Regions from separate parts of the Pseudescherichia vulneris genome, predicted to be linked through region 1. Evidence: predicted binding sites of a transcription regulator. Region 1 holds the regulator's gene; each other region holds the start of a gene.

Region 1 (7,966 bases):
CTGGCTGTTCACCGGTGAGCACGTGCAGACTATCGGCACCGGCTTCAACAAGTTCATCGTGCAGTACGCTACCGATTCCATGACCTCTAACGGTAAAGGCATTCCGCAGGGCGCTCAGCTTAACAACGACGGCCACCTGCTGCGCTTTATCGACCACGGCTCCATCTCTATGGGCGACCGCTGGGACATGATGTACGTCGGTATGTACCAGGATATCGATCTGGATAACGGCAACGGCACCCGCTGGTGGACCGTGGGCGTGCGTCCGATGTTCAAATGGACGCCGATCATGAGCACCCTGCTGGAAGTTGGCTATGACAACGTGAAGTCCCAGCGTACCGACTCTACCAACGACCAGGTCAAAGTGACCCTGGCCCAGCAGTGGCAGGCAGGCGACAGCATCTGGTCCCGTCCGGCGCTGCGCGTGTTCGCAACCTACGCCAAGTGGGATGAGTCCTTCGGCTTTGCTAACAATGGCGGCGACAGAGTTGCTGGTTACACCGCCGGTTACGCTTACCAGGATACCTCTGCTCGTACCTTCAGCCGCGGCGATGATGACGAGTGGACCTTCGGTGCCCAGATGGAAATCTGGTGGTAAGACAGCGTTGATCTAATGCAGTACTCAGGAGGGGCTTCGGCCCCTCTTAACTCAGTAAAGATCCATCTCTGACGCGGCGCGCTATTGCCTGGCTACCGTCCCGTCATCTCTACAGAGGTCACTATAATGAAAATGAAAAAAACGCTTCTCGCGCTCTGCCTCGGAGCAGGGCTGCTCGCCTGCGTGCCCGCAGTGAGCTTCGCCGACGTGAATCTGATTCCGCAGGATACGTCAGCTGCACCGGCCATCCCGACAGGGGCGCTCCAGCAGCTCGCCTGGACGCCGGTTGCCAATTCACAAACCCAGACCACTAGCCTGGCGACGGCAGGTCAAACCCTGAACGTGCCCGGCATCACCGGTAAAGTGGCCGCCTACAGCGTACCGGCTAACATCGGTGAGTTAACCATTACCCTGACCAGCGTCGCGGATAAGCAAAAATCGATCTTTGCGCCCAACGTGCTGGTGCTTGATCAAAACCTCACCCCTGCCGCGTGGTTCCCGAGCAGCTACTTTACCTATCAGGAGCCGGGCGTGATGTCTGCCGACCGTCTTGAGGGGATCATTAAGCTGACACCGGCGCTGGGCCAGCAAAAAATCTACCTGCTGGTCTTTACCACCCCGGAAGATTTGCAGCGCACCACCACCATGATCAACCCGGCAAAGGCCTACGCCAAAGGTGTGGGTAACGCAGTACCGGATATTCCGGATCCGCAGGCGCGCCATACGCCGGACGGCACGGTGAAACTCAAAGTCAGCACTAACTCTGCCTCCAGCATCCTGGTCGGGCCGATCTTTGGCTCTTCCGGCCATGCTGCCGTGACCGTCGGTAATACCGCCGCACCGGCCACCGCCTACGCTGCTCCGGCGGCTGCACCTGCTCCGGCAGCAGCGCCTGCTCAAGCCCCGGCTCCGGCCCCGGCAGCGAAGCGTGAACCGGTACTGAACGATACGGAAAACTACTTCAACCAAGGTATTAAGCAGGCCGTCGCCAGCGGCAATATCGATAAGGCACTGAAATTATTAAATGAGGCTGAGAGCCTGGGCTCTACGTCCGCCCGCGCTACGTTTATCAGCAGTGTAAAAGGCAAGGGGTGATCGTCTCCCCACAATGCTGATTTTGTCCGTTTGGTGCACCTTCACCGGTGCACCCTTTTTCCCGATCTGCCTGTTCTGCGATACACTGTTGCTACGTTATGTACCGGAGAGTAAGGCATGCCACACCCTGCGCTAACGCAGCTGCGCGCACTGCGCTATTTTGACGACATCCCCGCCCTTGAACCGCACCTGCTTGACTGGCTACTGCTGGAAGATTCAATGACCAAGCGTTTTGAACAGCAGGGTCGTCAGGTGAGTGTTACGCTCATAAGAGAGGCGTTTGTCACCGCCGATGAGGTGCCGGAAGAGCGCCCGCTGTTGCCCGAGGCATCCCGCTACTGGCTGCGGGAGATCCTGCTCTGTGCCGACGGCAAGCCCTGGCTGGCTGGGCGTACGGTAGTGCCGGAGTCAACCCTGTCCGGTCCGGAGCTGGCGCTACAGCGGCTAGGCAATACGCCGTTGGGACGCTATCTCTTTACCTCATCAACCCTAACCCGTGATTTTATTGAAATAGGCCGTCACGCCGATCTCTGGGGACGCCGCTCCCGGCTGCGCCTCGGCGGCAAGCCGCTGCTGCTGACGGAGCTGTTTTTACCTGCATCGCCGCTGTATCGAGAGGAGTAGAAATGGAGTGGAGTCTTACGCAGGGTAAGCTGCTGGCTTATCACCGCTTAATGCGCACGGACAAGCCAATTGGCGCGCTGCTGTTGCTATGGCCCACCCTGTGGGCGCTGTGGGTGGCGACGCCGGGCGTGCCGCCGCTGGGGATCCTCGTGGTGTTTATCGCCGGGGTCTGGCTGATGCGCGCCGCTGGCTGCGTGGTGAACGACTATGCTGACCGCAAGTTTGACGGCCACGTGAAGCGCACTGCCAACCGACCGCTGCCGAGCGGCGCGGTGAGCGAAAAAGAGGCGCGTAACCTGTTTATCGTGCTGGTGTTGCTCGCGTTTATGCTGGTGCTGACCCTCAACCTGATGACCATCCTGTTGTCGATAGCCGCACTGGCGCTGGCCTGGACTTATCCCTTCATGAAGCGCTATACCCACCTGCCGCAGGTGGTGCTGGGTGCTGCTTTTGGCTGGTCGATTCCCATGGCCTTTGCCGCCGTGAGCGAGTCGGTTCCCCTGAGCTGCTGGCTGATGTTCTTCGCCAACATCCTGTGGGCGGTGGCCTACGATACGCTCTATGCGATGGTGGACCGGGACGACGACGTTAAGATCGGCATTAAATCGACGGCTATTCTCTTTGGTCGTCACGATAAGCTGATCGTCGGCATTTTGCAGGTGCTGGTGCTAGTGCTGATGGCAGCGGTGGGCTGGCTGAACGGTCTGGGCTGGGCCTTCTATGCCTCTATTGCGGTAGCAGGGGCGCTGTTTATCTGGCAACAGAAGATGATTGTGCATCGCGATCGCGACGCCTGTTTCAAAGCCTTCCTGAACAATAACTACGTGGGCCTGGCACTGTTTGTTGGGCTGGCGGTGAGTTACCTGCCCTAAAAAAGAGGCCCGGCAAGTGTGCCGGGCCTCACTATTACGCTTCCGCCTGCGTCGCGCTCTCGATGGTCAATCGCACGTCAGGCGTCACCAGATCCGCCAGCAGGAGATAGACCTGCATGGTTTTAGCCGGATCGGCATCGCCCGTATCGCTGATATAGCCTTCATCGCGCAGCGTCAGCACCAGGGTACTAAACACTGCCTTATCGAAGAACTCTGGCGCGTTGATCCCGTGCAGCACCGACAGGCGCTGGGCCAGGGTGCGGCTCTCTTTCTCCAGCGTGCCACGGTTAATGGCCGGATTAGCACTCAGCAGCCAGAAGGTAATGGCGTAGCGCTGGAGAGTCTCGCGTGCGCCCGCTGCCAGCAGCTGCAGGGTGCGTGAGCGCTGCGGGTTGAGATACAGACGCTCGTCTTTATCTACCAGCAGCCCCTGGCGCACCATCTCGGCGATCAGCACGTTCAACACCTCTGGCAGCTCGCTGTTATCCCAGCGCAGGAACAGCTCCGCTTTCAGCATCGGATAGAGCACGTCAACGTGGCGCAGCAGCTCTTCGCGCGAGATCTGGCGATGCTGGGTCACGATGGCTGCCATCAGAGAGGGCAGGACCAGCATATGCGCGATGTTGTTGCGGTAATAGGTCATCAGCACCGCCTGCTCGCGCGGCAGGATAATGATGTCGCCGATGGTGTCTTTCTCTACCTCGAACTTGTTCATCTGCAGCGCGTGGGCGATCAGCTCGCTGGCGCTTGCCGCCGGGGCGGTGGCATCAGGCGAGTAGGGCACGTTGCGCAGCAGGTCGAGATAGCAGTCCAGCTGCTCGGTCAGCTGCTCACGGGTCAGCGATCGTTGACGCGAGGCCAACAGCGCGGTACAGCAAAGGTTCATGGCGTTTGCCGCACCGGCGTTGTTAATGCGCACCATCAGATCGGCAGCGATGGTATTAACGGTCGGCGTCAGCCAGGCCGGGCGTATCGCCTCAATCGGATCGATCGACTCGCGCCACTCCGGCACATGCTGATTGAGCCAGGTCATCAGCGGAAGCGGCTCGCCAAAGTTAACGTAGCCCTGGCCAAGGTTGCGCAGCTTGCTCAGGCCGCGCAGCATCTGAAAGACGTTCTCTTTCTCTTTGGTCGCTCCGCGCAGCTCTTTAGCGTAGGTACCCACCTCCATCACGTGCTCGTAGCCGATATAAATCGGTACAAGGGTGATAGGGCGCGTGCCGCCGCGCAGCATGGCTTGCAGGGTCATCGACAGGGTGCCGGTTTTTGGATCCAGCAGACGCCCCGTACGTGAGCGTCCGCCCTCGACGAAGTACTCCACGGAGTAGCCGCGGCTGAACAATTCGCCCAGGTACTCACGGAACACCGTCGAGTAGAGCTTGTTGCCCTTGAAGGTACGGCGAATAAAGAACGCCCCGAGGCGGCGGAAAACCGGTCCGGCAGGCCAGAAGTTAAGGTTAATCCCGGCGGCGATATGCGGCGGTACCAGTCCCTGATGATAGAGGACGTAGGAGAGCAGCATGTAGTCCATGTGGCTACGGTGGCAGGGCACGTAGACAATTTCATGGCCGTCGTGCGCCAGCTGGCGGACCCGCTCGGCGTTATTCACGTTGATGCCCTGATAGAGCCGGTTCCAGGTAAAGCCAAGGATACGGTCGCTCAGGCGGATCATCTCATAGGAGAAGTTGGCCGCTATCTCCTCCATCAGGGCGATGGCGTTCTGCTGCGCTTTCTCATGAGAGATCTTTTTGCTGCGCGCTTCGTCTTCTACCGCGCGGGCAATTGCTTTTGATGCCAGCAGCTTATTAAAGAGATCCTGGCGTGCCGGCAGGCGCGGGCCCACGGCGGCAAGCCGCTGGCGAGCAAAATGCATACGCGCTACGCGGGCCAGCTTCTGGGCGATGATCTTGTCCGTGCCATGCTCAGTAGCCATCCGGCGCAGGGAGACCGGCGGAGAGAAGCGCACAAAGCTATCGCGGCCCAGCCAGGAGACGGCAAAAAACTTCTGGATGCCGTTCAGCATGCGCAGCGGCGGGTTAACTTCGCCTTTTTCGCGCCCCGGCGAGCGGCCAAACATCACCGATACCGGCACCATCTGCACGTCCAGATCCGGGTGGTTACGGTGGAGATCCAGATAGTCATGGAACAGCTTGACGGAGTCTTCTTTCGGCGTGTACCAGCTAAAAACACGCGGGCCGCTATGGATAAAGATGTAGCGCGGCAGCAGCGCGCCGTCGATCTCCAGCGGCTCCAGCGGGTCGGGCAGCTCATGTGCCAGACACTGAGCACGCAACGTCAGTAAGTCTGCCTTCGAGTTATAAGGCAAAACGTACATAATAGGGCGTGAGGTATCGAGTCCAGGTTCCTGGGCAGGTTCTGCCGGAATCGACTTGCTTTTTACCAACACGCTTAATGGTAAATTCAGTAATTTGTAGTAAATTCGTGGCCAGCCGGACATAAACAATGTGAAGCCTCTGGTTAATAATGCCATTGCGCCGCAAGAATATCAGAAAGCGCGCAGAATATCTTTTGTACCTCGGTACGCTCGCATAGACATTGACGATAATTACGTAAAAAGGTTCTTTTGATGGCCAATAATACCACTGGTTTAACCCGAATCATTAAAGCCGCAGGGTACTCATGGAAGGGTGTTCGTGCGGCATGGCTTAACGAAGCCGCCTTCCGCCAGGAGTCCGTCGCGGTGATCCTCGCCATTGTCATCGCCTGCTGGCTCGACGTAGACGCCATTACCCGCGTGCTGCTTATTGGGTCCGTTGTGCTGGTAATGATAGTGGAGATCCTGAACAGCGCGATCGAAGCGGTTGTCGACCGTATTGGCACTGATTTTCATGAGCTTTCGGGCCGGGCCAAAGACATGGGCTCGGCGGCGGTGCTGATGTCTATTCTGCTCGCGCTGGCAACCTGGGGCATGCTGCTCTGGTCACATTACCGTTAAGGCGCGCAAAATCGGGCTTGCGCGGCGATTTTGCTCAAAATTTGGTTTCAAAAACAGTTTTTGCTGTATATACTCACAGCATAACTGTATATACACCCAGGGGGCGGGATGAAAGCGTTAACAGCCAGGCAGCAAGAGGTGTTTGATCTCATTCGCGATCACATCAGCCAGACCGGCATGCCGCCGACGCGTGCTGAAATTGCGCAGCGTTTGGGATTCCGTTCGCCAAACGCGGCGGAAGAACACCTGAAAGCGCTGGCGCGTAAAGGCGTTCTTGAGATTGTTTCCGGCGCATCGCGCGGGATCCGACTGCTGCAGGAAGAGGAAGATGGTCTGCCGCTGATTGGGCGCGTCGCTGCCGGTGAGCCGCTTCTGGCGCAGCAGCATATTGAAGGTCACTACCAGGTCGATCCATCCCTGTTTAAGCCCAGCGCCGATTTCCTGCTGCGGGTTAGCGGGATGTCGATGAAAGATATCGGCATTATGGATGGCGATCTGCTGGCAGTGCATAAAACGCAGGAAGCGCGTAACGGTCAGGTGATCGTGGCGCGTATCGATGATGAAGTCACGGTAAAGCGGCTGAAAAAGCAGGGCAACACCGTACAGCTGCTGCCTGAAAACAGCGACTTCGATCCTATCGTTGTTGACCTGCGTCAGCAGAACTTCAGTATTGAAGGGCTGGCGGTTGGCGTTATTCGCAACGGCGAATGGCTCTGATATCCTATAAGTGCCTGTGGCAGTTCCTTTTATTCTGTCACAGCGCTTAATCTACTTTTTGCTCCCGCGTTTTATACCTCTTTTTTAACCTTGTCTTCCTGTCGTTTGTGCGCCTCTGAATGGTTAAATATTCCGAATAAATCTCACCCTGGAAAATCCTTAGCTACAATTATTATCACGTTCAGCAGATAACGAACGTAACGAAGGACCAACGAATATTGCTATTCAACACCGAACGATGATGAGGATACCATTATGAATAAAGACGAAGTCGGCGGTAACTGGAAACAGTTCAAAGGTAAAGCGAAAGAGCAATGGGGCAAATTAACGGACGATGACATGACCGTTATTGAAGGTAAGCGCGACCAGCTGGTCGGTAAAATTCAAGAACGTTACGGTTATCAGAAAGACCAGGCCGAGAAAGAAGTTGGCGAATGGGAAACCCGTAACGAGTATCGCTGGTAATCTCTTAGATTAACAGCCTGGATGCCCTACCCGACGGTACAAGGATGTACCGACCTATCTTCTGTTTCTATCCCTACATTAACGCGGTTTTTTCTTCACTAAAATGCTGTGATCGTGCTGGCATTCGCCCTGATGACGGCAGGCTTCCACTTCCGAACATGCGGCACAAAGCCCGTGCGCCTCTAGGACATTATGCCGTAGCGCAAAGCCCATCTTTGCCGCCAGCGCGTGCATAATATCTTCTACGCCCTCAGCCGCTTCCTCTTTCACTACGCCACAGCGATCGCAAATGAACATTGCCGACGTATGCGTAGGCTGATCGAAGAGGTGACACAGCACGTAGCTGTTTGTCGACTCAACCTTATGCACAAATCCCTGCTCCAGCAGGAAGTCGAGGGCGCGGTAAACCGTCGGCGGCTTGGCCTGTGGCTCAGATACGCGCAAAAGATCGAGTAAGTCATAGGCGCTGATCGCACCCTGTTGCAGGCTCATCAGGCGCAAAACCTCAAGGCGCTGCGGGGTCAGGCGCACGTTGCGCTGCGCGCACAGCGTTTCAGCATGTGCCAGCATCTGCTGCGAAGTGGTCTTATCCATTGGGCATCCTCAAGTGACGTAATGTAATAACGTTGAAACCGCTAC
Region 2 (7,966 bases), 1.4 Mb from region 1:
TGCTGCACGTCAGCCGCACATTCCTGACCTGAGTAGCGCGCGTGTCGGTACTGGCCGCGAAATGTTTAGCGCACTGCGTGAAAAGCTCTCCGGTGCGGAGCAGGGCGCAACCTGTATCACTTTTTAAACTGATTAATTTTTAGATCGGGCGAGAGAAAAACTCTGATGAAAAATTGGAAAACGAGTGCTGAAGCAATCCTGAAAACGGGTCCTGTTGTACCGGTTATCGTGGTGAACAAACTGGAACATGCTGTACCGATGGCGAAAGCCCTGGTGGCCGGTGGCGTTCGCGTGCTGGAAGTCACTCTGCGTACCGCCTGCGCCATGGATGCGATCCGCGCCATTGCGAAAGAAGTCCCGGAAGCAATCATTGGTGCCGGTACGGTACTGAACCCGCAGCAGCTGGCGGAAGTGACCGAAGCCGGCGCGCAGTTTGCTATCAGCCCGGGCCTGACCGAGCCGCTGCTGAAGGCAGCAACTGAAGGCACCATTCCGCTGATCCCAGGCATCAGCACCGTGTCTGAACTGATGCTCGGCCTCGACTACGGTCTGAAAGAGTTCAAATTCTTCCCAGCGGAAGCTAACGGCGGCACCAAAGCACTGCAGGCGATTGCTGGCCCGTTCTCGCAGGTGCGTTTCTGCCCGACCGGCGGCATCTCTCCGGCGAACTACCGTGACTACCTGGCGCTGAAAAGCGTGCTGTGCATCGGTGGCTCATGGCTGGTACCGGCTGACGCGCTGGAAGCGGGTGACTACGATCGCATTACCAAGCTGGCTCGCGAAGCGGTAGAAGGCGCGCAGCAGTAATCGTTGTCATATCCCAACAAAAACGGGCACCACGCTGGCAGCAGCATGTTTCGCGCGCTCTACCGCATCCTCTACGCTTTCACCGGTGGCTAACGCCACGCCTAAGCGCCGCGTGCCATCGATCTCCGGCTTGCCGAACAGGCGCAGCTGAAGGCCCGTACCCACCGCCGCCTGCACGTTATCAAAGATCACGTTATCGCTCTTCAACACAGGCAGGATCACCGCTGAGGCGGACGGGCCGTACTGACGCACGCCGCCTACCGGCAGACCCATAAAGGCGCGTACGTGCAGAGCAAACTCTGAGAGATCCTGGGAGATCAGCGTGACCATGCCGGTATCGTGTGGACGCGGTGATACCTCGCTGAAGATCACCTCATCACCGCAGACAAACAGCTCCACGCCGAACAGCCCGTAGCCGCCTAGCGCCAGCACGACTTCCTGAGCAATGGCCTGGGCGCGGGAGAGAGCCAGCTCGCTCATCTGCTGCGGCTGCCAGGATTCACGGTAGTCGCCATCCTCCTGGCGATGGCCGATAGGGTCACAGAAGTGCACCCCGTCAACGGCGCTCACGGTAAGGAGGGTAATTTCAAAGTCAAACTTAACCACGCCTTCGACAATGACGCGTCCCGCTCCAGCGCGCCCGCCGAGTTGGGCGTACTGCCAGGCATCATGTAGCTGATCGGCACTGCGAATAAAGCTCTGGCCCTTGCCAGAGGAGCTCATCACCGGTTTGATAATGCACGGTAGCCCGAGCGCAGCAACCGCCTCTTGAAATGCGGTTTCGCTGTCGGCGAAGCGGTAGGTTGAAGTAGGTAGGCCCAGCTCTTCAGCCGCCAGGCGGCGGATCCCCTCCCGGTTCATAGTCAGCTTCGCGGCACGGGCGCAGGGCACCACCTGCTGGCCCTGGGCCTCAAGCTCAAGCAGCGTATCGGTGGCGATAGCCTCGATCTCCGGCACGATAAAATCCGGTTTCTCCTGCGCCACCAAAGTTTTTAACGCCTCGCCGTCCAGCATGTTGATCACGTGCGAACGATGGGCGACGTGCATTGCCGGGGCGTCTGCATAGCGGTCCACCGCAATCACTTCAATGCCCAGACGCTGGCACTCAATCGCCACCTCTTTACCCAGCTCACCAGAGCCCAACAGCATTACACGCGTGGCTGCCGGACGCAGCGCCGTACCTAAAAAAGTCATACTATCCACCCGGTTAAAAATTTCGGACTATTATACACGAAAACGTTTGCGTGTCTTTTTTCGGCTTGCATTCCTGCAGGGAAATGCTTACTATAATACTGTATAAATAAACAGGTAAATGAGGCTGCATTATGGCGGTTGAAGTCAAATACGTGGTAATCCGCGAAGGTGAGGAAAAAATGTCTTTTGCCAGCAAAAAGGAAGCCGATGCGTACGACAAAATGCTCGATCTGGCGGAAGTACTGGAAGGCGTGCTGGTAAACGCCCCCGTTGCGTTTGATGACGCGCAGCGCGAGCAGATGGCGCTGTGGCTGGCAGAGCAGAAAGAGACCCTCAGTGCGGTCTTCCGCTCCGGTAAGCTGCCGGATCCTGATGCCGCGCCAATCAAAAGCGATACCGTAACGGATATGCCGACGGCGAAGCGTAGCAAAGTAGCCTAACCGCAGCTTGCGCTGCCGGTAATTTGTACCATGCTTTGTGTGGGTTATGCGCACAGGAGATAAGCATGAACAAATTAGGATTACTGCTCGGCCTTGCCCTGCTGGCCGGCAGCGTTAGCGTACAGGCTGCCAAGAGTAAATCAGTGAAGTTTCCCAGCTGCGAAGGGCTAGATGCCGCCGGTATCGCCGCCAGCGTCAAGCGTGACTATCAGCAAAACCGCATTGCGCGCTGGGCCGACGATCAAGAGACGTTGGGGCAGGCCGATCCCGTTGCCTGGGTCAACGTCAAAGAGATTACCGGGCAAGAGGATAAGTGGACCGTTCCGCTGACCGTTCGCGGTAAAAACACCGATATTCACTACCAGGTGGCGGTAGACTGCAAAGGCGGCAAGGCCGTCTATACCCATCGTTAACCCTCCCCGTATTTTCGCTTCTTTAGTCAGCTTAGACATTTCCTGACAACCCCTCGCTTACTCTGTGGTTTGACACAGAATAATCGGGGGGAACTATGACTAACTGGATGAATCAATTGCAGTCGTTGCTGGGCCAGAAAGGGGCGTCCGCCTCATCGGGTGACGGGCAGGGATTGAGCAAGCTGCTGGTGCCCGGCGCACTGGGTGGCCTGGCGGGCCTGCTGGTCTCGAACTCCTCTTCCCGTAAGCTGCTCACGAAATATGGAACCAGCGCGCTGCTGATGGGTGGCGGGGCCGTTGCCGGCACGGTGCTGTGGAACAAATATAAAGACCGCGTGCGCAGTACGCACCAGGATGAGCCGCAGTTTGGTCAGCAGAGCTCGCCGCTGGATGTGCGCACCGAACGTCTGATCCTGGCGCTGGTCTTTGCCGCGAAAAGCGACGGCCACATTGATGCCCGCGAGCGTGAGGCCATCGATGCGCAAATGCGGGAGGCGGGCGTTGAGGAGCAGGGTAGAGCGCTGGTGGCGCAGGCTATCGAGCAGCCGCTCGATCCTCAGCGGTTAGCCCGTGACGTGCGTAACGAGGAGGAGGCGCTGGAGCTGTACTTCCTCAGCTGTGCGGCTATCGATATCGATCACTTTATGGAGCGTAGCTATCTTAACGCCCTCGGTGATGCCTTGAAGATCCCCCAGGACGTGCGCGACGGCATTGAACAGGACTTGAAAGCGCAAAAAAGCGCGCTGCCAGGCTAGCTTACACGCGTTGGTGGCGCGTTTCGCTTGCAACATGCGTGGGTTTTGCCACCCTTATAGGGTGTAAACTGAAAAGATAACGCTATGCCACCAAAAGCAAAAACAGTACCGCACGTCATGACTCTGCATGGCGATATGCGAACAGACGACTACTACTGGCTGCGCGACGATACGCGTTCGGATCAGGATGTCCTGGATTATTTGCACCAGGAGAATGACTACGGGCGCGACATCATGGCCTCGCAGCAGGTGTTACAGGAGCGCCTGCTTAAAGAGATTGTCGACCGACTTCCCCAGCGCGAAGTTTCCGCCTCCTACACCCGCAACGGCTACCGCTACCGGCACGTCTATGAGCCGGGATGCGAGTACGCCATCTATCAGCGCCAGTCGGTGCTCAGCAGCGAGTGGGATGAGTGGCAGGTGCTGCTGGATGCCAACAAGCGGGCCGCTCACAGTGAGTTCTATACCCTGGGCGGGCTTGCCGTGTCGCCAGATAATAAGATCATGGCGCTGGCAGAGGACTACCTCTCCCGGCGGCAGTATGGCCTGCGTTTTCGTAATCTGGAAACCGGGAACTGGTATCCAGAGATGCTGGATAACGTCACGCCTGACTTCGTCTGGATCAACGACTCCGAAACGCTCTACTACGTGCGCAAGCATGCCAAAACGCTGCTGCCTTATCAGGTATGGCGACACACCATCGGTACGCCTGCCTGCCAGGATGAGCTGGTCTACGAGGAGAAGGACGAGACCTACTACGTCAGCCTGCATAAGACGACCTCCCAGCACTATGTGATTATCTATCTGGCCAGCGCCACCACCAGCGAATGTCTGCTGCTGGATGCCGAGCTGCCGGATGCCCAGCCGATCATGTTTCTGCCCCGGCGCAAAGATCACGAGTACAACCTCGACCACTACCAGCACACGTTCTATCTGCGCTCAAACCGCGAAGGGAAAAACTTCGGTCTCTATCGCACTAAGGTGCGTAATGATAAGCAGTGGGAGGTGCTGATCCCGCCCCGGGATCACATTATGCTGGAGGGCTTTACGCTGTTTACCGACTGGCTGGTGGTGGAAGAGCGCCAGCGTGGCTTAACCAGTCTGCGGCAGATCAACCGTAAAACCCGCGAAGTGACCGGTATCGCCTTTGACGATCCGGCCTATGTGACCTGGCTGGCCTATAATCCCGAGCCGGAAACCTCCCGGCTACGCTATGGCTACTCCTCTATGACGACGCCAGATACGCTATTTGAGCTGGATATGGATACCGGTGAACGGCGGGTGCTCAAACAGACGGAGGTCCACGGCTTTGATGCCAGCCAGTACCGCAGCGAACATCTGTGGATCAAGGCACGTGACGGCGTAGAGGTTCCCGTCTCGCTGGTGTATAACCGAAAACACTTCCGTAAGGGACAGAATCCACTGCTGGTTTACGGCTACGGCTCCTACGGCACCAGCATCGATGCCGACTTCAGCAGCAGCCGCCTGAGCCTGCTGGATCGCGGCTTTGTCTATGCCATCGCCCATATTCGTGGCGGCGGCGAGCTGGGCCAGCACTGGTATGAGGACGGTAAGTTTCTCAAAAAGAGAAACACCTTTAATGACTATATTGACGTCTGTGACGCGCTGCTGGCACAGGGTTACGGCTCCACGCGCTACTGCTACGGCATGGGCGGCAGTGCGGGCGGAATGTTGATCGGCACGGTGATTAACGAGCGCCCAGGCCTGTTCCATGGGGCAATCGCCCAGGTACCCTTTGTGGACGTAGTGACCACTATGCTGGATGAGACAATTCCATTAACCACCGGCGAGTTTGAGGAGTGGGGCAATCCGCAGGACGAGACCTACTATCACTATATGAAAAGCTACAGCCCGTACGATAACGTCAGCGCTCAGGCCTATCCGCACCTGCTGGTGACAACCGGCCTGCATGACTCCCAGGTGCAGTACTGGGAGCCCGCCAAGTGGGTGGCGAAGCTGCGGGCAACCAAAACCGATGATAATCTGCTGCTGCTTTGTACGGATATGGATGCGGGCCACGGTGGGAAGTCGGGCCGCTTTAAATCTTATGAAGGCGTCGCGCTGGAGTTCGCTTTCCTTGTGGCGCTGGCGCAGGGCACGCTGCCGGGCAAGAAAAGCTAGTTTTCATCTAAATAGTGCTTTAGCGTCAGCCGCAGTTCGGGGCTCATGCGCTCCAGGTTGTTGTACAGCCAGCGCAGGTACCCCGGATCGCGATCGGCGATTTCGGATACCGCTTTACCGCGATATTTACCAAAGGTAAAGGTGGTCATCAGGGCAGGGCGACCAGTGATCGTCGCCATCTGGTCCGGCGTCCAGCCCGACGTCTCCATGATGTCAATCAGCAGCGCAGCGGTGATGTAGCAATCATACAGCGCCCGGTGATGATGCAGCCCCGGCGGCGTCTGTACGCTCAGCTTGCGCGACTTGTAGAGCGCCATGTTACTGTACTGGATCCCCGGCCACAGGCGACGGGCCAGCTTCATGGTGCAGATCCACTCTCCGGGCATCTCCGGCAGCACGCGGCGATCGAAGCTGGCGTTGTGCGCGACGTACCAGCTGCTGCCCAGGTAGTGGGGCAGTATCTCTTCAATCCACGGCTGATCGGCCACCATCTCTTCGGTGATGCGGTGGATGGCCATCGCCTGATGACTGATGGGGCGATCCGGACGCACAAGGTGGCTCATCGGATTCACAATCTGACCGTCGATGACATCCACCGAGGCAATTTCAACGATGCCGCCCTGCAGGCCACAGGTTTCAGTATCGATTACGCGTAACATCCTCTTCTCCAGCAACCGGGTCGATTATTTGATTTTAGGTTCGTAGGGCAGGCGTGAAAGCGACACGGATGCCAGGCGGTGGGCAATCAGCCGCTCGCGAAACCAGTCCCGCAGATGAGCGGGCTGTTCGCGCTCCACCACCTCTGCGATAACCGGCATATTGTAACGCTCTTTAAAGGCCACGCCAGCGGCCGCCAGGTCAACGTTCACTTTGTCCATTTCGTCCTGAGGCAGTAATGCAAGATTGGTTTTCATTGGTCCTCCCGGTTTAACGGCGCAAAAGTACTAAGCCTGCTGCAGAAAGGCAAGTCCGTATCGGTACAGACTCGACTGTAACATTATACAGAGTTATTCTTTGTCCTATAGACATAACAAAAGGGAATAGAACGATGGGTTTTACCGCAAAGTTTACCTGCCGCACGCTACTGCTGTTGGCCTCTCTCGCTGCCTCGCCTGCGGTTTTCGCACATGCTCACCTGAAACACCAGTATCCCGCCGCCGATGCGAACGTCACCGCGGCTCCGCAGGCGCTGACACTCAATTTTTCCGAGGGCATTGAACCCAAGTTCAGCGGCGTAAAGGTGACCGGTTCACAGCAGCAGGCGGTAAAAATAGGCGCGGTAAAGCGTAACGACAACGATAAAACGCAGCTCATTGCGCCCATCGAACAGGCGCTCACGCCCGGTGAGTATACCGTAGAGTGGCACGTTGTCTCCGTTGATGGGCATAAAACGCAGGGCAGCTACCGATTCAGCGTGAAGTAATATGCTCGCGCTTTGCTACGTTGGCCTGCGGTTTATCCATTTTCTGACGCTGATGTTGGTATTTGGCAGCAGCGCGTTTGCGCACTGGCTTGCTGACCCGACGATCCGCCCTGCGCTCCAGCGACGTTTTATGCCTATGCAGCGCGGCGCGCTGGCGCTGGCATTTTTCAGCGCGCTACTGATGTTTGCCGTGCAGGGCGGTATGATGGGCAACGGCTGGCACGACGTCTGGCAGCCGGATATCTGGCTGGCGGTAAGCGAAACGCAATTTGGCAGCGTCTGGCTGTGGCAGATTGTTCTTGCGCTGGCAGCGCTGCTGCTGGGTTTGATGTATCAGCAGGGACGGGTGCTGCTGCTGGTAACCGCCCAACTGCTGCTGCTGGCGAATACCGGCCATGCGGCAATGCATGATGGGGCAACGGGCGTACTTACCCGGCTTAATTATGCCGTGCATCTTCTGTGTGCTGCCGCCTGGTTTGGCGGACTGCTGCCGGTACTGTATTGTATGCAGCGGGTAAAAACGCACAGCCGCCTGGCGGCGATAAACAGCCTGATGCGCTTCTCCCGTTACGGACATCTGGCGGTTGCAGGGGTGTTACTCTCCGGCATTATCAACGCGCTTCTTATTCAGGGCGCGGTGCTGCCGTGGCACAGTTCGTATGGTCAGCTGCTGCTGGTCAAATGCGCGCTGGTACTGCTGATGGTGATGATTGCTCTGGTAAACCGCTATGTGCTGGTACCTCGTTTTCGTGTGCAGGAAGCCCGTGCGCGCGCGGTATTTATCCGGATGAC
Region 3 (7,966 bases), 3.6 Mb from region 1:
ACGTTGCGGGCAGTGGCAATCAGATCCTCTTTATTCAGCTGCGGCCAGACGTGCTCCTGCGTCGTCTGCTGGAAATCATTAAACTTAAGCTTCACCCCCTGGCGAGCGATCAGCAGATCCGGCTTAACGGCCGCCAGCCGCCGCTCCAGCTCCGGGTAGAGGCGCTCGATAATCGCCACGCACTCCTCCCACTCGTGAATATCCTCTGCCAGCGTGCGCTCCACGCCCACCGACTTACGCAGCCGCTCGCCGGTGATCTCCCGCTCGTCGATCCCCTGGCTGCGCTCCCAGAGCACGCGGCCAAATTTGCCGAAGCGCTTGAGGAGCATGGCGAGATCGCTCTTCTGCACGTCCTCGCAGGTGCGCAGGCCGAGATCCTCCAGCTTTGCTGCCGAGACTTTACCTACGCCTGGGATCTTCGCCAGCGGCAGCGTCTTGAGAAAGGCGGGCACCTCGTCCGGGGTAATGACGTACTGGCCGTTGGGCTTGTTCAGGTCGGAGGCGATCTTGGCCAAAAACTTAACCGGCGCAACGCCCGCTGAGGCGGTGAGCTGCAGCTCGTTGAAGATACTCTGGCGGATCTCCTGGGCCATCAGGGTGGCGGAGCCGTGACAGTGCACGCTGTCGGTCACGTCGAGAAAGGCTTCATCCAGCGAGAGAGGTTCAATGCGCGAGGTGTAGCGGGAGAAGATGGCCTGAATATGGCGCGAGGCCTCTTTATAGGCATCGAAGCGCCCCGGCAGCAGAGTGAGATGCGGGCAGAGCTTAAGTGCCATTCCAGTAGGCATCGCGCTGCGTACGCCAAACTTGCGCGCCGGGTAGTTCGCGGTGCTGATGACGCCCCGCCGCTCGCGGCTTCCGCCGATAGCGATAGGGATATCTCGCAGGGCGGGATTGTCGCGCATCTCAACCGCTGCGAAAAAGCAGTCCATATCAACATGTATTATTTTTCGCATCTGCTTAGTTTGCCTGGGAAGTCTCTGCCCTCACTGGATAAGTATACAGCCTTTGCCGATAAAATGAGAAGCACCGCTTATGCACAAGCTTAGCCAACGCTCTTGAATAGCGGTATGATGAGGCCTGAGCAAAACAATTTGTAAACTCCGCATGGCGGGCTTGCGAAAAAATACGGGGGTGATAATGTGAGCGCTCCTAATACAGATTAGTCTGATTTCGGATCTCTTTTGCCGTCCTGGCAATATGGTAACCGCTTTATCAAGGAACAAGTAGTATGCGCATAATCGCATTATTCATTGCGATGCTTACAATACCGTGCATCTCGTTTGCCGGCCTGCTCAGCAGCAACAGCTCAACAACACCCGTTAGTAAAGAATATAAGCAGCAGTTAATGGGTTCCCCGGTCTATATCCAGATCTTCAAGGAAGAGCGCACGCTTGAGCTGTACGTCAAGATGGGCGAGCAGTACCAGCTGATGGATAGCTACAAGATCTGTAACTACTCCGGCGGCCTCGGTCCGAAACAGCGTCAGGGCGATTTCAAAAGTCCGGAAGGGTTCTATACCGTTCAGCGCAGCCAGCTTAAGCCAGATAGCCGCTTCTATAAGGCGATCAACATCGGCTTCCCTAATGCCTACGATCGCTCGCACGGCTATGAAGGAAAATACCTGATGATCCACGGGGCCTGTGTTTCGGTGGGCTGCTACGCCATGACCGATAACGGCATCGATGAGATCTTCCAGTTCGTCACCGGCGCACTGGTCTTTGGCCAACAAGGCGTGCAGGTCAGCATCTATCCGTTCCGCATGACCGACGCCAACATGGCGCGTCACAAGAACTCATACTATGCAGACTTCTGGAAGCAGCTGAAGCCTGGCTATGACTACTTTAATACCCTCCACCAGCCGCCGGTCGTCTCGGTGGTGGATGGTCGTTACGTGGTGAGCAAGCCGCTTAACAACAGCGGCGCGATCCAGCCTCAGCTGGCATCAAACTACACGCTCCCCGAGACAAAATAGCACCCACTCTCCCGGCATGATCTTGTGCCAGGTTTCATTGCCGGTCAGCGGCTGAGTAGCAATCACAGAGACCACGTCATTCGGCGTGGTTTCTTTTTGAAAGTCGATCTCAACATCCTGATCCAGCAGCTTGGCTACGCCAAACGGCGCTCTACGGGTGATCCAGAACAGATTCGTTGAGCAGAACGCCATCACGTAGCGTCCGTCCGACAGCAGCATATTGAACACGCCCTTCTCGCGCAGTTCCCCCGCCAACGAGGCAATGTACTTAAACACCGCCGCCATATTGCCCGGCGTACGCGGATAGCGCGCAGTAAGCTTATGCAGTAGCCAGCAAAACGCCTTCTCGCTGTCGGTCTCGCCCACCGGGCGGAAGTTGCCGGTCTCCAGCGTTTTGTACCCCGTCAGTTGCCCGTTATGGGCGTAGGTCCAGTTGCGTCCCCACAGCTCGCGGGTAAAGGGGTGGGTATTCTCCAGCGACACCTCTCCCCGGTTGGCCTGGCGAATATGGGCCACCACCGAACACGATTTGATTGGGTAGTCCTGAACCAGTTTCGCTATCGGAGAGTTGTAGCTGGGCTGTGGATCTTTGAACGTGCGACAGCCTTTGCCTTCGTAAAAGGTGATGCCCCAGCCGTCTTTGTGCGGCCCGGTTCCCCCACCCCGCTGAACCAGCCCGGTAAAACTAAAGCAAATATCGGTAGGCACATTGGCGCTCATCCCGAGCAGTTCGCACATACAACACCTCCACAGCTTATCGGGGGCCGCGCCCCCGTACGACGTCTTAAGCCTTCACCATCTCTTTTTCAATCAGCTGAATCAAGATGTGGATCACTTTGATATGAATTTCCTGAATGCGGTCGGCATAGCCAAAGTGCGGAACACGGATCTCAATGTCGGCGCTGCCGGCCATTTTGCCGCCGTCTTTGCCGGTCAGGGTGATCACCTTCATGCCTTTCGCGCGCGCCGCGTCGATCGCTTTGATGACGTTGCCGGAGTTGCCGGAGGTGGAGATGCCCAGCAGCACGTCGCCTTCACGGCCTACCGCTTCTACATAGCGGGAGAAGATGTAGTCGTAACCGAAGTCGTTACCGACGCAGGAGATATGGCTGACGTCAGAGATAGCAATAGCCGGGTAGCCCGGACGGTTCTCGCGGTAGCGACCGGTCAGCTCTTCGGCAAAATGCATCGCATCACAGTGTGAACCGCCGTTGCCGCAGGAGAGCACTTTGCCACCGGCTTTGAAACTGTCGGCCAGCAGCACCGCGGCGCGCTGGATAGCGTGAATATTGGCGTCATCCTGCAGAAAGTTAGCCAGCGTCTCCGCCGCTTCATTCAGTTCGTTACGAATCAGATCCTGGTACATAAGATGTCCTTCGAATAGATGAATTTTACGTGCGCAGTTTACCGGATAGCACCACACGCGAGAAGCTAAAGCCATACATATCACCGGGCGTTTTAGGTATCCGTGCTCTCATCATCATCAACAATGTGAACCAGGTTGTAATTACTTTGTAAACACATTGCTAAATATAGTGGCATCCACTACAACAATAACATCCAAAGTGGTCAGACCTCCTACAAGCCAGGGAGCAATTGTTTATGATGATTTTGAGTCTTATCGCAACAGTCGTATTGATTGGCGCGCTGTTCTACCACCGCGTCAGCCTGTTTTTAAGTAGCCTGATCCTGCTGGCCTGGACCGCCGCGCTCGGCGTCTCCGGCCTGTGGTCCATCTGGGTGCTGGTACCGCTCGCCATTATCCTCGTACCGTTTAATCTGCCCGCCATGCGTAAATCGATGATCTCCGCTCCGGCGTTTCGTGGCTTCCGCAAGGTGATGCCGCCGATGTCGCGCACCGAGAAAGAGGCCATTGATGCCGGAACCACCTGGTGGGAAGGCGATCTGTTCCGTGGCAATCCGGACTGGAAAAAGCTGCATAGTTACCCGCAGCCGCGCCTGACGGCCGAAGAGCAGGCGTTTATCGACGGGCCGGTGGAAGAAGCCTGCCGCATGGCAAATGATTTTCAGATCACCCATGAGATGGCCGACCTGCCTCCCGAACTGTGGGCGTATCTGAAAGAGCATCGCTTCTTTGCGATGATCATCAAAAAAGAGTACGGCGGCCTTGAGTTCTCGGCCTATGCCCAGTCTCGCGTGCTGCAGAAGCTCTCCGGCGTCTCCGGTATTCTGGCCATCACCGTCGGCGTGCCTAACTCTTTAGGCCCGGGCGAACTGCTGCAACACTACGGTACCGAAGAGCAGAAAAACCATTATCTGCCGCGTCTGGCCCGTGGGGACGAGATCCCTTGCTTTGCGCTGACCAGCCCGGAAGCGGGTTCCGATGCCGGTGCTATCCCAGATACCGGCGTGGTATGCATGGGCGAGTGGCAGGGTGAGCAAGTACTCGGTATGCGCCTGACCTGGAACAAACGCTATATCACGCTGGCCCCCATCGCGACCGTGCTGGGTCTGGCATTTAAACTCTCCGACCCGGAAAAACTGCTGGGCGGCGAAAAAGAGCTGGGCATTACCTGTGCGCTGATCCCTACCAGCACGCCTGGCGTGGAGATTGGCCGTCGCCACTTCCCGCTTAACGTTCCTTTCCAGAACGGTCCGACCCGTGGTCAGGATATCTTTGTGCCGATTGACTACATCATCGGCGGGCCCAAAATGGCCGGTCAGGGCTGGCGGATGCTGGTTGAGTGCCTGTCAGTGGGTCGCGGCATTACCCTGCCGTCTAACTCTACCGGTGGCCTGAAGTCCGCTGCGATGGGTATCGGTGCTTACGCGCATATTCGCCGCCAGTTCCGCATTGCTATCGGCAAGATGGAGGGGATCGAAGAGCCGCTGGCGCGCATTGCCGGTAACGCCTATGTGATGGATGCCGCTGCCTCGCTGATCACCTACGCTATCGTACTCGGTGAAAAACCGGCGGTACTTTCTGCTATCGTCAAATATCACTGTACCCACCGTGGTCAGCAGTCGATTATTGATGCTATGGATATCGCCGGCGGCAAAGGCATTATGCTCGGCGAGGGCAACTTCCTTGCCCGCAACTACCAGGGCTCACCGATCGCGATTACCGTGGAAGGGGCCAACATCCTTACCCGTAGCATGATGATCTTCGGCCAGGGGGCGATCCGCTGCCACCCTTACGTACTGGATGAGATGGCCGCTGCCCAGAGCAACGATCTTAACGCCTTCGATAAGCTGCTGTTCAAACACATCGGCCACGTGGGCAGCAACACGGTGCGTAGCTTCTGGCTTGGCCTGACTCGCGGCCTGACCAGCAGCACGCCAACCGGAGATGCAACCCGCCGCTACTATCAGCATCTTAACCGCCTGAGCGCCAACCTGGCGATGCTGTCGGATGTCTCGATGGCGGTGCTGGGCGGCAGCCTGAAACGTCGGGAGCGTATCTCGGCGCGTCTGGGGGATATTCTGAGCCAGATCTTCCTCGCCAGCGCGACGCTGAAACGCTACGACGATGAAGGCCGTCACGAAGCCGATCTGCCGCTGGTTCACTGGGGCGTGCAGGATGCGATCTATAAAGCAGAGCAGGCGATGGACGACCTGCTGGCGAACTTCCCGAACCGTGGCGTTGCCGCCCTGCTCCGCGCAACCATCTTCCCTACCGGGCGTCACTATCTTGCCCCGTCGGACAAGCTGGACCATGCCGTGGCGAAGATCCTGCAAACGCCATGTGCCACTCGCTCCCGCATTGGCCGCGGTCAGTACCTGACCGCCAGCGAGCATAACCCGGTTGGCTTGCTGGAAGAGGCCCTGCTGGACGTGATGGCTGCGGATCCGATCCACCAGCGCATCTGTAAAGAGTTCGGTAAGAACCTGCCGTTTACCCGTCTTGACGCGCTGGCCAACGAGGCGCTGGATAAAGGGATCATCAGTGCTGACGAAGCGCGGATCCTGACCAAAGCCGAAGAGAGCCGCCTGCGCAGTATCAACGTGGATGATTTTGAGGCAGACGCGCTGGCTACCCAGCCGGTCAAGCCCCTGCTCCCTATGCTGCCGGAAAAAGTGCGTAAAATCGAAGCCGCGTAACCTTATCTATGCTGCATCCGACCCTGCCTCCGGGCAGGGTTTTTTATTGGCACACATTCGCGTTTTGCCGTGGTAGAGTGTTCGGACGCTACAAAAATGGGGAGACTCATCGTGCCTGGTTTTAAAATTACGCTGTTGCAACAGCCGCTGGTCTGGATGGATGGTCCGGCTAATCTGCGGCACTTCGATCGCCAACTGGAAACGATTATCGGGCGCGACGTTATCGTTCTACCGGAGATGTTCACGACGGGTTTTGCTATGCAGGCCGCGCAGCAGTCACTGCCGCAAAGTGAAGTCGTTGCATGGATGCAGGCCAAAGCGCAGCAGACAAATGCTCTGGTGGCCGGTAGCGCAGCGCTGCAGAGCGAGCGCGGGCCGGTAAATCGCTTCCTGCTGGTTGAGCCAGAGGGAAAGGTGCACAGCTACGATAAGCGTCATCTATTTCGCATGGCCGATGAGCATCACCACTACGAGGCCGGTACCGAGCGCGTAGTCTTTGAGTGGCGCGGCTGGCGCATTCTGCCTCTGGTCTGCTATGACCTGCGCTTCCCGGTCTGGTCACGCAACCGCAACGACTACGACCTGGCCCTGTACGTGGCTAACTGGCCTGCGCCGCGTTCGCTGCACTGGCAGGCGCTGCTGGTGGCACGCGCCATTGAGAACCAGGCCTACGTTGCAGGCTGTAACCGCGTTGGCACCGATGGCAATGGGCATCACTACCGCGGCGACAGTCGCATTGTTAGCCCGCAGGGTGAGATCCTCGCGACCGCCGAGCCGCATCAGGCTACGCGTATCGATGCCGAGCTGTCGCTGGCCGCGCTGAACGATTATCGCGAAAAGTTTCCGGCCTGGCAGGATGCCGATCCCTTTACGCTGGAGAAGTGATGTCACTCACGGGTGCGAAATCGCCCGTTTGAAAAGCGAAAACGACGAAGGCCTGAATCATTGCTGACTCAGGCCTTCTGAATAGTGGCGGAACGGACGGGACTCGAACCCGCGACCCCCTGCGTGACAGGCAGGTATTCTAACCGACTGAACTACCGCTCCGCGTTGTGTTCCCTGGGGAACGAGGCGAATATTACGTATTGCCTTGCACGCCGTCAACGCTTTTTCACGGCTTTTGAATCGTTTGCTGCAAAAATCGCCCAGGCGCTGTTTTTATCCACAAAACAAGAGGTTTCAGGCCCGCCACAGGCACGAACCGCCCTTCTTCTGCACCAGATCGAGACGCGACTCATGCGCCATCACTTCTTCATCACTGGCTAGCACCACGCGGAGCGAATTGGCCCGGCGTACAACGCGCTGAATAGTGGCCTCGCCCTGCGCCTGCTGGTTTTCACCCTCAACGGAGAACGCCATTGCGGTCTGCCCACCCGTCATCATTAAGAAGACGTCAGCGAGGATCTGGGCATCGAGCAGCGCCCCGTGCAGCGTTCGCTTGCTGTTATCTATCTCATAGCGCGAGCAGAGTGCATCCAGGCTGTTACGCTTGCCGGGGAACATCTTCCTGGCCATCGCCAGGCTATCGGTCACCTTACAGAAGGTGTCCGTTTTAGGAATGCCCCGGTTCAGCTTGCTGAACTCATAGTCCATAAAGCCAATATCAAACGAGGCGTTGTGGATCACCAGCTCAGCGCCGCGAATATAGTCGATAAACTCATCGGCGACGTCGCTGAACAGCGGCTTATCCAGCAAAAATTCATCTGCAATCCCGTGCACGCCAAAGGCTTCCGGATCCACCAGCCGATCCGGCTTGAGGTAGACGTGGAAGTTATTGCCGGTTAGACGACGGTTGATTACCTCTACCGCGCCGATTTCAATAATCTTATGTCCTTCATAGTGGGCACCGATCTGGTTCATACCGGTGGTTTCCGTATCAAGGACGATCTGTCGTGTAATTGCAGTGCTCATAGCGGTCATTTATGTCAG

The links. The regulator LexA, encoded in region 1, represses DNA repair genes until DNA is damaged. The targets are predictions, from matches to a motif close to TNCTGTATGTACATACAGNA.
Region 2: FN633_RS09740 (YebG family protein) is a predicted target of LexA. The motif match lies at 2,098-2,117, and genes of this name have one in related genera.
Region 3: dinB (DNA polymerase IV) is a predicted target of LexA. The motif match lies at 988-1,007, and genes of this name have one in related genera.

What each region holds. Positions count from the first base shown of each region.
Region 1 covers NZ_LR607338.1:3,656,331-3,664,296, reverse strand. Annotated here, with positions in the region: gene FN633_RS15185 (maltoporin) at 1-598, shown strand, start outside; gene malM (maltose operon protein MalM) at 725-1,693, shown strand; gene ubiC (chorismate lyase) at 1,811-2,317, shown strand; gene ubiA (4-hydroxybenzoate octaprenyltransferase) at 2,320-3,189, shown strand; gene plsB (glycerol-3-phosphate 1-O-acyltransferase PlsB) at 3,224-5,647, opposite strand; gene FN633_RS15160 (diacylglycerol kinase) at 5,777-6,145, shown strand; gene lexA (transcriptional repressor LexA) at 6,254-6,862, shown strand; gene FN633_RS15150 (CsbD family protein) at 7,118-7,327, shown strand; gene zur (zinc uptake transcriptional repressor Zur) at 7,406-7,921, opposite strand.
Region 2 covers NZ_LR607338.1:2,274,924-2,282,889, reverse strand. Annotated here, with positions in the region: gene edd (phosphogluconate dehydratase) at 1-127, shown strand, start outside; gene kdgA (bifunctional 4-hydroxy-2-oxoglutarate aldolase/2-dehydro-3-deoxy-phosphogluconate aldolase) at 166-807, shown strand; gene purT (formate-dependent phosphoribosylglycinamide formyltransferase) at 814-2,001, opposite strand; gene FN633_RS09740 (YebG family protein) at 2,133-2,441, shown strand; gene yebF (protein YebF) at 2,507-2,854, shown strand; gene FN633_RS09730 (tellurite resistance TerB family protein) at 2,950-3,609, shown strand; gene ptrB (oligopeptidase B) at 3,694-5,751, shown strand; gene exoX (exodeoxyribonuclease X) at 5,748-6,410, opposite strand; gene FN633_RS09715 (DNA polymerase III subunit theta) at 6,435-6,665, opposite strand; gene yobA (CopC domain-containing protein YobA) at 6,800-7,174, shown strand; gene copD (copper homeostasis membrane protein CopD) at 7,176-7,966, shown strand, end outside.
Region 3 covers NZ_LR607338.1:25,365-33,330, reverse strand. Annotated here, with positions in the region: gene dinB (DNA polymerase IV) at 1-956, opposite strand, end outside; gene dpaA (peptidoglycan meso-diaminopimelic acid protein amidase) at 1,232-1,975, shown strand; gene FN633_RS00080 (class II glutamine amidotransferase) at 1,946-2,713, opposite strand; gene lpcA (D-sedoheptulose 7-phosphate isomerase) at 2,760-3,341, opposite strand; gene fadE (acyl-CoA dehydrogenase FadE) at 3,578-6,037, shown strand; gene FN633_RS00065 (amidohydrolase) at 6,149-6,922, shown strand; tRNA gene FN633_RS00060 (tRNA-Asp) at 7,008-7,084, opposite strand; gene dnaQ (DNA polymerase III subunit epsilon) at 7,217-7,948, opposite strand.